DNA from 2 places in the Paenibacillus sp. FSL W7-1332 genome. Region 1 is predicted to be linked to the other one. Evidence: riboswitches for the same ligand, from Rfam matches in the RefSeq annotation. Region 1 holds a riboswitch; the other holds the start of a gene.
What was found. Region 1 has a riboswitch for FMN ahead of ribD (bifunctional diaminohydroxyphosphoribosylaminopyrimidine deaminase/5-amino-6-(5-phosphoribosylamino)uracil reductase RibD). Riboswitches for the same ligand answer to the same signal wherever they lie in the genome.

Region 1 (7,832 bases):
GGAGAGACATTTCCCATACTAACGGTAATTTAGCAGTAAAGGAGTGTTTCGGATGAAGGTTAATCCCACTCCGACGGTGTTTCTGCAGCTAAGGAGCCGCATACGGTTACCAAGAAACCAGACCGTCAAACTAGGTGATGTCGCCTTCATTGTCTGCGAGCCCGAATGGGAGAAGCGGCTTAGAGCCCTGCCGCTTACGCAGCCGAAGGATATCGATGGCAACCGCCTTGTCATGGATCTGATACAAATCATCCCGAAGATTCAAGCCTTGATTCCTGGCGCCCATATTGAACCGATGGGAAACCATCATACCCTGGTGGAGCTTATTGGTCCGGAGAGCAAGCGGTCCAAATTGTGGTTCCCGCTCATTTGGCTGCTCTTGTTTTTCGGTTCGGCGCTGACCATTATGAATTTCCATGCCGACGTCAACATGCTCGAGGTACAGATCCGAATCGTCGAGATGGTGACGGGGAAAAGAGACGAGCATCCCTATTTGTTCCAGATTGCATACTCGCTCGGGCTCGGATTCGGAATGACGGTGTTCTTCAATCATTTATTCAAGAAAAAATGGAATGAAGAACCGACCCCGCTCGAGGTGGAAATGTATCTCTATCAGGAAAATCTGGATCAGTTCGTGGTCGCCGAAGAATATCGGAAAATGAACGCCGGAGCGGATACGACAGGTAAGGAACCATGATGATGTCCATTCTGCAAGGGATATTCACCTGTGTTCTTGGCGTAGCAGGGGGCATCGCCGTCGGCGGCGGAGTCATTGCGCTCATCATCGTGTTGGACATCATTCCGAGATTGTCCCAGCTGACGGCAACGTACAACCGGGTCCATTGGTATGAAGGGGCTTTAATTGCCGGATCTTTTATCGGCACGGTGGCCGATTTCTGGCGATGGTCCGTTCCTTTGGGACCGGTTGTGAGTACCGTGATCGGATTGATGTGCGGGATATTCATCGGCATGCTGGCAGCCGCATTGACCGAAGTATTGAATGTATTGCCGATTCTGGCCAAGCGGCTCCGGTTGACGGGGTATTTGTTCGGTCTTCTTATGGCCATGGTCGCAGGCAAGGTAGCGGGCTCTCTGTTCGACTGGTTTGTTTACAGCAAGTGATAGTTAAGGCTAGGAGGTAGGTTATGGACGAGAAAACAACATATAACGGCGAACGGGAGACCGATATTCCAATCATTCCACCATCGGAGATCAAAGCATTGGAGGAACAGGAGCTGGCTGAGAAGAGGGAGGCCGAGACCTCCAACAGCACCGAGGAATCCGTCATCTACTGGCAGCATACAGACCATGTCCCCGCAAAGCTGAGTGATCTGAAAAAAGTGCTTAAGGAAGTTATCGGTCTTGGGGTTTCTTTTGATGTGGTATTCCGTGAAATGAACTTTGCCGGGAGAAACGCGGGACTTCTCTTCTTAAACGGCTTCACGAATGATGCCGTGGTGACGGATATACTGACAAGGCTGACGTATCTGACACCGGAGGATGTGAGCAATCAGGCACTTACCGAGATGATGACCCGCTATATTCCCCATGTCCAAGTGGAGCGGGATACAAGGCTCAGCAAAGTGATTAACGAAGTGCTCTCGGGTATATGTGCGCTGTTCATTGAGGATGCGCATTCCGCTATCTTGTTGGATACCCGGAAATATCCTGTGCGCGGGCTCGAGGAGCCTGCGGTGGAACGTGTCGTTCGCGGCGCAAGGGATGGTTTTACGGAGACACTCGTTACCAACGTGAACCTGGTGCGAAGACGGGTTCGTGATCCGGGACTTCACGTTGAGGTCATGAAGGTCGGAAGGCGGACGAGAACGGATGTGTGCCTGGTTTTCATAGATGACATCGTGGACCGTACGCAGGTTGAGGCGATTCGCGATAAAATCAAGGAAGTGGATTTAGAGGGGCTTCCACTTGGAGATAAACAGCTCGAAGAAGCAATCGTGAACAAAGGCTGGCACCCATTTCCGCTGGTCCGATATTCGGAACGGCCGGATGTTGTATCCTCCCATCTGCTCGAAGGCCGAGTAGTTGTCATGGTAGATACTTCACCGAGCGTGATGATTATGCCAACCACGTTTTTGGATCTGTGTCAGCATGCCGAGGAGAATCGCCAAACCCCATTTATGGGGACATATCTCCGCTGGATACGTTTTATAGGCATTTTTGCATCCATGTTCCTGCTCCCGCTGTGGATGCTGCTTGTTGTCCATCCTGAACTGAAGCCGCCGGGACTCGATATCATCGGTCCGCAGGAGAATGCTAAAATTCCGATTATCCTGCAGTTTCTGATCGTTGAATTCGGCGTGGATTTGCTCCGCTTGGCTGCCGTTCATACGCCGACACCGCTTGCGTCGGCGATGGGGCTGATCGCCGCGATCTTGATCGGCGACATCGCCGTTAAGACCGGATTGTTTGTCAACGAGGTCGTCTTGTATATGGCGGTTGCATCCATCGGGATGTATGCAACTCCGAGTTATGAGCTGGGACTTGCCAACCGGATGGTCAGGCTGCTCCTTCTGCTTGCAACAGCCCTGTTTGGGGTGAAGGGTTTTGTCATCGGGACGACGCTTCTGATTCTGCTCCTGACGACACACCGTTCCTACAATTCCTCTTATTTGTGGCCATTTATACCATTTAGTGCAAAAGCGATGGGCGAAATTTTGTTCCGCAAACCGCTGCTTCTATCTAGAAGACGCCCGGCCCACAATAAAACACGCGACAACACCAAAATGGGCCCTGAAATGAATCCGAGAGGCGAGCAATAACAATAACACAAATGTTGTGTTGAAAAATCCATTTTGATTACCTTCCGTTGTCTGCTATACTGTGAACAATTATTCGATTACCCTATTTTGAATCAATGGATCGGAGGAATTGTAAGCATGTTTTTACACGGTACAAGCAAGATTAACGATCAGGGGCATTTGGAAATCGGCGGGTGTGACACATCCGATTTGAAAGCTCAATATGGAACACCATTATATATTGTAGACGAGCAGTCGGTTCGCAATCGTTGTCGGGAATACATCGAGGCCTTCAAGGCGTCCGGCTTGAAGTTCCAAGTCGCGTATGCAAGTAAGGCGTTTTGCGTGATGGCCATGTGCCAATTGGCCGACCAAGAAGGTATGTCGCTTGACGTCGTATCAGACGGAGAGCTGTACACCGCACTTGAGGCCGGATTCCCGGCAGACCGGATTCATTTCCACGGAAATAATAAAACCCCGGAAGAAATTGAGATGGCGCTGGATGCGGAAATTGGCTGTTTCGTTGTCGATAACGTAGTTGAACTGCATATGCTGCAAGCGATTGCTGCCGAGAAGAATCGGAAGGTCAACATTCTGCTACGCGTGACACCGGGTGTTGAGGCTCATACGCATGAGTATATCTCAACAGGCCAAACGGATTCGAAATTTGGCTTTGATATCGGCAACGGCTCTGCTTATGAAGCGGTGAAGCTTGCCGAGGTTCAAGCGAACATTCATCTGATGGGTATTCATTCCCATATCGGCTCCCAGATTTTTGAGGTGGAAGGCTTTCAGATGGCTGTTCAGCGCGTAGCTGAATTCGCGGTTTCCGTTAAAGAAGGTTTGGGGGTTGTATTCAAGGTTGTAAACCTTGGGGGGGGGTTCGGTATCCGTTACGTGGATGGCGATACGCCGCTTCAAGTATCCCAGTATGTAAAAGCGATCACGGATGCCGTGAAGACCCATTTTGCGGGCCTTGGCTCCGAACTTCCTGAAATTTGGGTGGAACCGGGCCGGAGCATTGTTGGTGATGCAGGCACCACCCTGTATACGGTGGGCACAAGCAAGGATATTCCCGGAGTGCGTAAATACGTTGCCGTAGACGGTGGAATGACGGACAACCCGCGCCCGGCGCTGTACGAGTCGAAATATGAAGCGCTGCTCGCGAACCGGGCGAATGAGAAGCCGGAAGAAACGGTATCCATTGCCGGCAAATGCTGTGAGAGCGGAGACATGCTCATCTGGGATTTGGAGCTTCCGAAGGTAGCAACAGGCGATTTGCTGGCCGTATCCTGCACAGGCGCATACAACTATTCCATGGCTAGCAATTACAACCGAATCCGCAAACCTGCGGTCGTGTTCGTGAAGGACGGACAGAGCAAGCTGGTCGTACGCCGTGAGTCGCTTGCGGACATCATCAGCCATGATGTGGTGCCGGCAAGTGTAACCAAAGAAACCGTAACCTATTAATCTGAAGTTTGTTTTACGGCTCTATAACCCAAAAGGGCCCGCCACTGCCTCCGGCTGCGGTCAGGGCTCTTTGGTTTGCCTTGGACTTGATATAGGATGTGTAAACGGGGGACAAGATCGTTTTTGCTTCGAAGCTCAATTCATAGTAAACTATAGAATGCATTGTAAAAAAATCGATTAAAGCGTTCTAATAACGGAAGGAGATAACACATATGGCTAAAAAAGCGAAGATCACATTAGAGAACGGCAAAGAGGTAGTGCTTGATCTGTTCGAGAATGATGCACCGAATACGGTAGCTAATTTTGAGAAATTGGCGAACTCCGGTTTTTATAACGGTCTTGTATTTCACCGCGTAATTCCTGGGTTCGTTGCTCAAGGCGGCTGCCCACAGGGAACGGGAACCGGCGGTCCTGGCTATACCATCAACTGCGAGATCAACCCTAACAAGCATGAGCGTGGAAGCTTGGCCATGGCGCATGCCGGCCGCAACACGGGCGGAAGCCAGTTCTATGTATGCTACGAGCCGCAGCCGCATTTGGACGGACAACATACGGTGTTCGGTAAAGTTGTAGAGGGCATGGAGTATGTGGATGCATTCAAAGGCCGCGACAAAATGGAAAAAGTAGAAGTATACGAAGCGTAACCATTAGCTTCTGGTCAGGACAGGCTCACTCATAAGGGTGAGCCTGTTTTTAATATTCCGGGGAGGGGTTAGGCAGGGTCAGGGAATAATTGGCGGAGCTCCTCCGGAACAGGCCGGCTTTTTCGAGTATGTACATCCATCGCCACACTGGTAACGGCGGCATCCGCGCACAGCTCTCCCTGTTCGTTGTATATCGTCTGAATCAGCACATAACTCGTACGACCCATAATCTGCGGTTCGGTCACGATCGTCAGCCGTTCGCCCTGGCCGCACTCCTTGCGATAATTAATATTGATATTGACGGTAACGGTCTGGACACCGAGCCGTTTCAATAGGTCATATTGAAGATTTCCTGCTTCGTACCATTCCTCACGGCCCCACTCCAGATATTCCAGGTATTTGGCGTTGTTTACATGTCCGTTGACGTCGATCTCCGTAGGACGGACGACAATGTCCAGCGATGTTTTCATCGTTGCGTGCTCCTTTTCAACTGTATCTAGTTCCTGTGTTTATCCTATTTAACTGTTCTCCCTTGGGGGAGGATTCTCCTTCTACATTCAATACACATATTGTCATTAAGTTATAAACTTTAAAAAAGTTAGTTGTTTTTCTTGCAATTTTCAAAAGGTGGTGATAAGATTCTTGATAAGATCAAACAATTTCATATGTTTAATCCTTCGGGGCAGGGTGAAATTCCCTACCGGCGGTGATGAACGCAGTGATTGAGCTTTAGAAAGCAGATGGCTGCGTCTTAGTCCGTGACCCGGATATGCGTGTGTTGTAACACACCGTATGCGGTGGACCTGGTGAAAATCCGGGACCGACAGTATAGTCTGGATGGGAGAAGGAGTGAAAGACACATAAGCAACATGTGCTATTTGTGTCTGTGCACACAACGCGATATGCGTTATGTGCAGGTTTTCACATGCAATTCTAACCTGTGCTTGCGATGATTTGATGTCGTCGGTAACGGATTTGAATCGTTTGTTATAGGCAAAACCTGCGATCATAACGGTTATTTAGTGTGTCGATTATTAACTTCCATCAAGCCCTGTTAAGGATTCCCCGAATCTTTGGCAGGGCTTTTTTGTGTGAACGTTGAGAAAGGGGCATGTTTAGCATGGATATCGTCAACGATGAATTCTATATGTCACTTGCGCTGGACCTGGCTGAACGTGCTCAGGGCCAAACCGGGATTAATCCGGTTGTGGGCTGTGTCGTCGTTAAGGATGGCGCGCTTGCAGGGGTGGGAACACATCTGGAGCGCGGAACACCGCACGCTGAAATTCATGCCCTGAATATGGCTGGCAGCAAAGCAGCGGGTAGTACGGTGTACGTGACACTGGAGCCCTGCAGTCACTACGGTACGACGCCGCCATGCAGCGAGAGGCTGATTGCCGAAGGTGTTCAGCGAGTGGTTGTTGCTTGCGAGGACCCCAATCCTCTTGTTGCGGGCAATGGGATCCAAATGCTGCGCGCAGCGGGAATCCGGGTTGAGATCGGTGTCCTTAAGGAACGTGCTCTTCGCTTGAACGAAACCTTCATTAAATTCATTACGACGGGTCAGCCTTTCGTAACGTTAAAGACAGCCAGCACGCTGGACGGCAAGATCGCTTCGAAAACCGGTGATAGCAAGTGGATATCCAATGAGGAAGCAAGAGAGCTTGTGCATACGCTGCGTCATCGTCACCAGGGTATCATGGTAGGCGTGTCTACCGTAATCGCGGATAATCCAAGCCTGACGACAAGACTTGGCGTGGAAGGCTTGCATCCGGTTAGGATCATTGTGGATTCCAGCTTACGAATCCCGCTCGACAGCCATGTCGTGACAGACGGTTTGGCACCGACATGGGTCTTGACGATGGAGCAGGCGGATGAGAAGAAGCGGTCCATGCTGGAAGAGCAAGGAGTTCAGGTTATCCCCTGCGGGCCAGGACCGCGTGTGGATCTGAAGGCTGCACTGGTGAAGCTGGGGCAGAAGGGGATTGCCTCCATTTTACTGGAAGGCGGGGGCACGCTGAATGGCTCAATGCTGGAACAGAAGCTGGTGGATCGGCTCATCCAGTTCATCGCCCCTAAGATTATTGGTGGATACGATTCCCCGGGAAATTACATGTTCAGCGGGTATGAGCAGATGAATCAAGCGATTCAGCTGACAGGACTTGAGACCGAAAGACTTGGCGACAATATTTACGTCACCGGAATTCCGGTCTGGAAATAAGGAGAAAGAAAGGAGGGAAGCCTGTGTTTACTGGATTGGTTGAGGAGATCGGCGAGATGAGGCGGATCGGACGGAAGGGCGAAGCCATGCTGCTGAGCATTTCCGCGAGCCGGATTATGGATGATTTAAAGCTGGGGGACAGCGTATCCGTTAATGGCGTTTGCTTGACAGCTACAACCATTGACAAAGGCATATTTACGGTGGACGTGATGCCGGAAACCTATAGAAATACCAATCTTAAGGAACTGCAGCCAGGCGGAAAGGTGAATCTGGAACGGGCGATGGCGGCCGGAGGCAGATTCGGAGGCCATATCGTTCAGGGGCATGTGGATGGCGTCGGCGTCATTCGCAGCGTGCAGGCAGATCAGAATGCCGTGGTATACGAGATTGCGCCCGCGAATGGGGACATATTCAAATATATCATTCCGAAAGGCTCCGTCACCCTGGATGGAATCAGCTTGACCGTTGTCAAAACGACAGATTCCTCCTTTACGGTATCCATCATCCCCCATACGCTGGCGGAGACGGTGCTGGCTTATAAAAAAGCGGGCGATACGATTAATATCGAATGCGACATTTTAGGGAAATATGTAGATCACCTGCTGCATTACGGCTCAGAAGGGGCCGGCAGCAAAGGCGGAACAAAACCGGGGATCAGCAGGGATTATCTTGCGGAACACGGATTTGCCTAAGCCTGGTGATTCACATAGAGTCTCCATGTGGAAGAAGGAGGAGTAG
Region 2 (7,832 bases), 920 kb from region 1:
TGCTGCCCCACCATATAACTCACATCATGTTCCGTTTTCAGTTCAAGTAGGGGGATCGAAACACCCTCGGGGAATGGCGTGCCATCCTCTTTCATGAAGCTGACCACCAAATAACCGCTGTTGCCGACATAAACCCCTTCTTCCACATTCATGGTTACCCCGGACGCGGTATCTGTCCCTTGTATAGGTGATCGTTCGTCTTCCGCAATGGACGCGGATTGACCGAAGAACTGCTTCAAGCTATCCATGTATTGGCTCGCAAATGCGGTCGTGCTAAGTATCATAATCATCGCGGCAGCGATAACGATACTGGCTTTATATTTTTTCACTTTCCTGTTTTTAAACATCATCGTTTCCTCCTCTTGAATACGGTTCATCGCTCGATTCTTGATGCGTTCCATACTGATTTGCTGTGTCAACTCGCGTTCCTCTTCCTCCGTAAGGAGAAGATTCTCCAGCTCCTGATTGTCGATATTGGCCATGATATCTACAATTCGCCGCTTCACTTGCATCCATCCCCTTTCGCTATCGATTCGAAGCTTCACTCCTATAGACACGGTCCTTATAGAAATCCTACGGATTCTCGGTTTCATAATGAATGCGCAGTTTGTCCTTTGCCCGGCGGATCCGGGCCGTGACGGCTTTCTCCTGCATATTCAGCCTGCTTGCAATATCTCGGACTTTCTCCAAATAGAAGTACCTGCGGATGAAGATTTCGCGATCCGGTTCCCCCATATCCTGGACCATGCCGCTAATCGCTTCCTTCTCCTGCCGCAGAATAGCCAATGCCTCTGCAGAAGGACAAGAAACCGCATCATCTTCCAATTCGGATTCAATGACCCGCTGTCTTTTTCGCAAAACATTCAAGGTATGATTACGCGCGGCTATGGCCAGATAAGGCTTGAGGCTATCTCCGCGCAGCATGATTTTGGGCCCGTCTGTCCACAGCTTGACCAGCACGTCCCCGGTGATTTCCTCCACATCGTAGGAATTAAACCGTCCACCGGCCACTTTAGCGACCACCGCGGCTATGTAGCGTGAATAGCGGTCAACCAATGTTTCAAAACATTGCGGATCTTTCTGCGCAAGCCCGTCCAACAATGTCCGATCCTCCATGGATCCTCCCCCCTTTATATCCATCTCTTTTGGTTGAACCAAGCCATAGATCCGGTGCTACTATATAAGACACCTTTAATTCCGGAAACCCTACACATCTTTCAAAAAAATGATCCTTTCGCCAGGCAAACTTACTGGAACAGTTTTGTGTAACGGCAAAAAAGCCGACCCCATCCGGATCGGCTTTTTCTACAAACGTATGATTTTATTGCAATTGCGGGGAAGCTTCGGATTGCTGTCTGGAAATAATAAACAGTACGACCCAGATCAGCAGGAATCCCAGAAGCTGAGGACCTGTCACGATCTGCTGGAATACGATCCAGTTGATGAGCACGCCCACCATGGGAAAACTCAATTCCGCGAGTGTTGCCACGGAGGCTTTGGTCGTGGTTAATCCTTTATAATAAACCAGCAAGCTCAGGAGACCCGGCAGTAATGCCTGACCGATCAGGTTCAGCGATACCAAGGCAAAGGCCCCGGTATTCCAGGCCGGCATATTCCATGCTGCACCCTCGCTCCACGTGATGACGGTCAGGAGCGGCAGGGCAAGCACGAAGCGCAGCGAGGTTACCGTCTCGTATTTCAGTTTGCCTACCATCAGGCGCCCCATGACGGTTGAACCGCCCCACAGCGCTGCTGCGCCTAAGGACAAGAGACTGCCAACTTGAATAAACTCATTCCAATGGCCAATCGGCAAGGTTAAACCGAAGGTCAGTAAATACGTGCCCGCCAACGCGATGGTGAGCAGTATCCCGAAATGGCGCGGAAGCTTCTCTTTCAGAAGCAGGCTGGCCAGAATGATGGCAAACAGCGGCTGCAGCTTCTGAAGCAGCAGGACGGCATTCAGATTGCCGCTCGATAGCCCCATCGTGAACAATACGGTAGCCAATGCCGAGCCGCCCCAGGATATAAACAGCAGAGCACCTACATGATTCCAGCCAAGGCCTTTTAGTTCCTCCCGGTTCTTCCACAATACAGGAATTGCAATCAGGGAAATAATGATATGTTCAAGCAAAACGATCTGTGCCGAAGTCAGATTCTTAAGCAGAATGACCCGGAATAAGGGGTCTACGCCCCACAGGGCGGCTCCCAAAACGACGAGCCAGAACCCTCCCTTAAAACGTCGACTTGCCTGTGTGTCGGAACCATAGGGTTTCACCTTGACTCCAGTATTAATATTACTCATCTTGCCCTCTCCTGTCTTGAATACGGAGGTCTTACTAGCAGAAAGCCCCCGTCATCGACATATGTCGACGTAAACGGGGGCTGATCAAATAAGCCTGCGCCCGAATGGAAAATTTCGCATCCACGGCAAACTCATCTTTGATCTTCTCCCATCCGGACTTTACCGTCGGCCTTGGAATTGCACCAAGTCAGTCGCTGCGATCAGATTCACACCAGAACGCAGCGAGTCGCGGGCTGAGTTTCGTTCACGCCGGAACGAAGCATCACCGCCGGTTAGGAATTTCACCTTACCCCGAAGATCCATATTCATGTTTTATTTTGTAATGCATTCACACTCACTAATTAACCGATAATTCCTATGAGCTTAGTTGATATATTGAAATTATAACATGAATTCTTTCATGTAAATACATCTATTTTCAAAATAAGTGAAATTAGACTTGAATACAATGAAAAATCTCACGTTCAACCAAGACTTACTGAGAATTATACAGCAAGTATCGATTTGTTACCAGTATGATTTTTTGGTATTTATTCATTTTAGGTAATATCGAATATCTTGTAGCTGGAACGGGTACCGACCGCACCAGCCTGAAGACATAACAGATCGAGAGCGTCCTTGGTATTATGACTCATTCCGCCTGTTTGAGGCAACGACATCGATAGATCTGTTGAACTGCCGGCGGATTCACTCTCGTACTGCTTCGTCTCGCTTAACAGCATTTTGCTCCCATCCGGTTGAACCATATACTGACGCAAATAACCGTTTTCCCTTACGGTTACCAGCTTTCCCTTATTCTCTTCTTCCTCCTTGCTCTTCTGGAGCAGCTGTTCAAATCCGCCTTGGGCTGATTCGGCGTCCATCCGTTTCACCTGACTCCAGTATGTATATGCAGACGCAATGCGCATGAACCCACATCCTTATCCCATCGTTAATCTAACACTTACGGATATTATCGGATACCAGCGCACTTCTCTTTAACCGCTCGCAATTTACATTGTTATAAAAAAAATGTCCTTAAGGTTTCAGCAACCTTAAGGACGGTCTTATAATTTCTAATGGATTCCTGCTTCGCTTAGTTCATAAAGTTCAATGCTGCCAAAGTACGTTTCAGAACAAGTGCCGCTTGCGCACGGGTAACCGAATCGAGTGCACCGAAATGACCATGGTTGTCACCCCGCAGGATGCCTTGCTCCGTAAGACTGGCAATATGGGCAGCCGCCCAAGCAGGGATGGATGCCTGATCTTTGAATTCAATACTGGCATTCGCACTCTGGTTCGGCAGGTCTGTCGGATTCACCGCCTCCATGGCCCTGGTGATCATTACGGCCATTTCCGCTCGAGTCATGCTGGCATTGGGCAAGAAGGCACCGCCAGTGCCGCCCTCGATCAAGCCGTAACGCAACGCTGCGCCGATCTCGCCAGCATACGCGGAGGCATCCTGAACATCCTTGAATGCTCTGCTCTCGATGACCGGACTAAGTCCCATCGCGCGGACCAGCATTGCCGTAAACTCTGCTCTCGTGATTACTTTGCCCGGCGCGTACGAGTTAGCGTTAACTCCGTTCACGAGCAGCTTGGAAGCCATGGATTCGATTTCCGCTTTCGCCCAGTGGCCGTTTAGATCGGCAAAGCTTTTCTTATACTGCAGCAGTGCGTAAATGCCGTTTCCGGCATGCTTCACTTCGATGGCCGGTTTACCATTCCACGTCGTCGCTGTGGCCGGTACAAATCGGAAGCTTCCCGCATCTGCGTCAAAAATTACAGCAGTGACCGAATTCGAAGCTGTCCCTGCCGGCAGCGGCAGGATGCGGCTGATTACGCGCTTCCCGAAATCCTTCCGTTCTTGCTCTGCGCCTGGTGCTCCAACCGCTACGTCAAACTGAAGCGCTCCGTTCGCAGCCATCGAGGCACCCATGGAAGCTGCCTTGCTTATCATAGCATCCGTTACCTTGCTGGCTGCCGGAGCCACGGATACCTTCACTTGGATGCTGCCAGAGCCTTGAGCCGGCTTCAGAACCTCATCCAAATGTAGAGCCGTCACTGGAAGACGGAAGGCTCCAAGTGCGGTCTCCAGCACCAGGGTCACATTCGAATTCCGTTCCATGGCGAGCTTCAGACCTGCTGCCGAAAGGGATAACTCGGCTGCACGGTTCAACTCCGGAGCCCGAATAATGAGTTCCTGCTGCCCGTTCGCAGACAATCCGGCAACTGCCTTCTTCCACGCCTCTTCCTTCACCGTAATGCGGTCCACTGCTCCGCCTGCATCAGTTATATTCAGATCCTTGCCTGCCATTACGTTTGGCAATGATGTGTTTTTGCCAGAGGAAGGAGGATTAGGCTGTGATACCGGCGGTGTTACGGAACCGCCTCCCGACCCGCCTGATCCAGATCCAGGAGAAGAGCCGTCGCCCGGATTCGCCGGTTTCTTCTGCTCCGTAATTCTCCCCTCGACCTTAGGCGTAACCTTACCGCCCAGCTTGTTCACATATTCCATAAAAATTTCATAATCCGGGTAACCCAGATCCTCGTTGTATTTTCCTTCGGCAATCGCATCGGCAAAGGATTTATATCCATCCCCGCCCTTGGCTACAAAGCTGTTCGTTGCCATCCGGTACGTCTCGGTCAATACCAGAGGTTTGTAGCTTCCGTCCTTCATGATCTGTACGTCGAACACTTTATCGCCTGCCGGAGCGCTAGGATCCCATTTGAATTTCATCCCGGCGATTTGCGGGAACTTCCCTGGCAGATCCGCCAGTTTGGCACCGCTTATTCCGTTTTCCAATCCGTCTTTCAGCTGCTGTCCCGTGACATCCATGACAAACAGCGTATTCCCGAATGGCATCACTGTTCTCAGCTCGCCCATCGTGATTTCGCCCTCATCGATCGCGGCGCGAATACCTCCACCATTGGTGAGGGCAATATCAGCATTCTTAAGCTCTTTAGCTTTAGCCAGCATGCCATCCGCAATCAGATTACCGAGATTCGTCTCCTTGGAGCGGACATTCTCGCGTTTGCCATCAAGTACGACGCCTGCAGTACCGATAACCTGCTTCATCAGTTCTTCCAATTCCGCTTTGTAAGGAGCCAGCATATCCTTGGCCTGCGTGTCTTCCTGGACCGTACTGTCTACCGGAATCAGCTTGCCGTCGAGTTCGCCGTCGCCAACGAGAACAACGCCGTTTTTGTCAAACTGCAGGTCTACCCGGCCGAGGAACTTGCCCCATTCATTCGCCTGCACGATGACGGTTGGTGTACCGTGTTGATTGTCCGTCACCACTTCCGGTGCATTGAGCGTTGTATGGGTATGGCCTCCGACAATGAGGTCGATGCCTTCGACGGCCTCGGCCAGCGCCTGATCTTTAGCGTAACCCAGGTGAGACAAGGCGATGATCTTATCAAGCCCGTCCTTCTCCATCGCTTCAACCGTTGCCTGGGCCGAAGTCACCGCATCGCGGAAGACTACGTCTTTCCCCGGGCTGGACGTCTCGGCCGTATCCTCGGTCGTTAGGCCGAATACCCCGACCCTTTGGCCGTCAACAAGCAATGTTACATATGGATATACCCCGTTATTTGCCGTCGTCTTTGGCTGATCGGTATCGATCACCGCCGGCTTACGAATCAGGTGCGAGATGTTAGCATCCTGACTAAGATCCACATTCGCGCTGACAAGCGGGAATTGCGCCTTACTCACGAAATCTGCAAGCGTCTTGGTGCCTTGATCGAATTCGTGGTTACCGAACGTCATCGCGTCATAACCCATATAGTTCATGAAGGCCAGATCCGCCAGCCCAAACCATTTGGTGAAATACAGATCGCCGGAGAATACATCCCCTGCATCCAGCAGCAGGCTGTTCCCGCCTTCGCTGCGGACCTCCTGAACCAGCGTAGCCCGTCTGGCCACTTCCGCCAGATGCGCATGGGTATCGTTGGTATGCATCACCGTTAACTTCCACGGTTCTCCATCCACTGAACCGTCCGTTACCTTAACCGGCACTACCGCTGATCCGTAGCCATCCTTGCTCAGGACGGTAATCACCGCTTCCCCTGCGGAGATCGGCGTGACCAGGCCATTCTGGTCTACCGCAGCCACCATTTCGTTGGAGGAACTCCAAGCCAGCTCGGTTGAACCGCCTTGGATCGGCTCCACGCTCGCCTGCAATAGTTCCGGTGTGCCGCCTGGACTCAGCTTAAGCGATGTCTTGTCCACCGTAATCTTGGTTACCTGGAGCTCCAGCAGGGCCACCGTTCCACTGACCTCATTAGCGACCAGCAGCAGCGGCCGTCCTGTCTTGCTGTCCGCGGCCGGAATAAAGTCCAGTCCCTCCGGGCCGGAATCCGACTCTATCCCGCCGTTAAAATCCCGTGTGTTGATATAGTTCAGAAACGCAGGATCGGATGGATTCGTGACATCATACGTCATAACCCCGCCAATGCGCTCAAGTCCGACAAAAGCCAGCGTTTTCTGTCCGACCTTACCCACGGCAACATATTCCGGCTCAGGTCCTTTCTTGGCGCTGCGGCTGTCCAGATCGGTTTTATCATTGCTGGCATTGAAATGATTCGGCAAGCGCTCGGCCGTAATCTTCTCAAAATCACTGCCGCTGTCGTACACCTGGGACATGTCGGCTGCATTCCAGATGGAGAATGAACGACCTCCATACAGATATAGCCCTTCAGTGCCCATATCGCTGGCAACTTCAACCTTGTCATAGGTGGTTCCCTTGTCAGCCAAAAATTGAGCTGCCGGAGATAACGGATCCAGACTAGGCTTCATTTTGCCAATGTTGCTTTCATTGCTTCGGTCATCCCAGCCGGTAGCATCCCCTTCGTTCGCAGACAGGATATACTGCTGTCCGTTCACGCTGTAGGTCGCAATTCCGTCCGGCATATACATGCCGTAAAAAGGAACGTTCTCAAACTTGATTTGTCCATCCTTCAGGAGGTCGAGTTGGTTCTCTGGTTGATTGAAATCTTTATACCCGAGCCCTTTGACCGATTGGATACGCTTCGCGTCGATATCGACCACGGCGATTGCATTATTCTCCTGCAAGGCGACATAAGCCGTGAGCTCATCCTCGGACAACGAGATGTACTCGGGTTCCAGATCACGAATCGCTTCAGCTTTGGTTCCGGTGCTGCGAATTTGCCCGTCCGCTTCCACAGGTCCGCGAATATGCACCTGATCGTCAATGATCGACGGGTCATCAAATTTCAGATGACTTGCTTCGCCTGATAAGGTGTCGATAATCGTAATGCTTCCTTCCGGATCAGGAGCGGTCTCCGTACGTGGCTCGCCTTCATCCGCCGTCAGGATATAACGGCCATCGGACGTATACTTGACCATGTCCGGCTGGATGCCGGTTTCAAAAGATCCGATCAAACCGCCGTCATAGTCGAGCACCAGGACCTTGCCGGCTTTCGTATGATCCTGCTCCTGTACAGCGACCACAACCTGCTTCGTCTTGGTGTTGATATCCACGCTGGTCAGGTCCCCATACAGAAAACCGTCCTTGCTTGCCAAGTCTTC

Region 2: another riboswitch for FMN. It lies ahead of MKX98_RS07160 (DMT family transporter); the one in region 1 lies ahead of ribD (bifunctional diaminohydroxyphosphoribosylaminopyrimidine deaminase/5-amino-6-(5-phosphoribosylamino)uracil reductase RibD).

What each region holds. Positions count from the first base shown of each region.
Region 1 is NZ_CP150209.1:2,601,828-2,609,659, forward strand. Features, by position in the region: gene MKX98_RS11445 (stage V sporulation protein AA) at 53-697, shown strand; gene MKX98_RS11450 (stage V sporulation protein AB) at 694-1,122, shown strand; gene MKX98_RS11455 (spore germination protein) at 1,146-2,780, shown strand; gene lysA (diaminopimelate decarboxylase) at 2,898-4,229, shown strand; gene MKX98_RS11465 (peptidylprolyl isomerase) at 4,442-4,873, shown strand; gene MKX98_RS11470 (thioesterase family protein) at 4,942-5,343, opposite strand; FMN riboswitch at 5,543-5,726, shown strand; gene ribD (bifunctional diaminohydroxyphosphoribosylaminopyrimidine deaminase/5-amino-6-(5-phosphoribosylamino)uracil reductase RibD) at 5,994-7,094, shown strand; gene ribE (riboflavin synthase) at 7,118-7,786, shown strand.
Region 2 is NZ_CP150209.1:1,679,031-1,686,862, reverse strand. Features, by position in the region: gene MKX98_RS07170 (hypothetical protein) at 1-512, opposite strand, end outside; gene MKX98_RS07165 (sigma-70 family RNA polymerase sigma factor) at 574-1,116, opposite strand; gene MKX98_RS07160 (DMT family transporter) at 1,322-2,302, opposite strand; FMN riboswitch at 2,439-2,605, opposite strand; gene MKX98_RS07155 (hypothetical protein) at 2,842-3,210, opposite strand; gene MKX98_RS07150 (choice-of-anchor I family protein) at 3,378-7,832, opposite strand, start outside.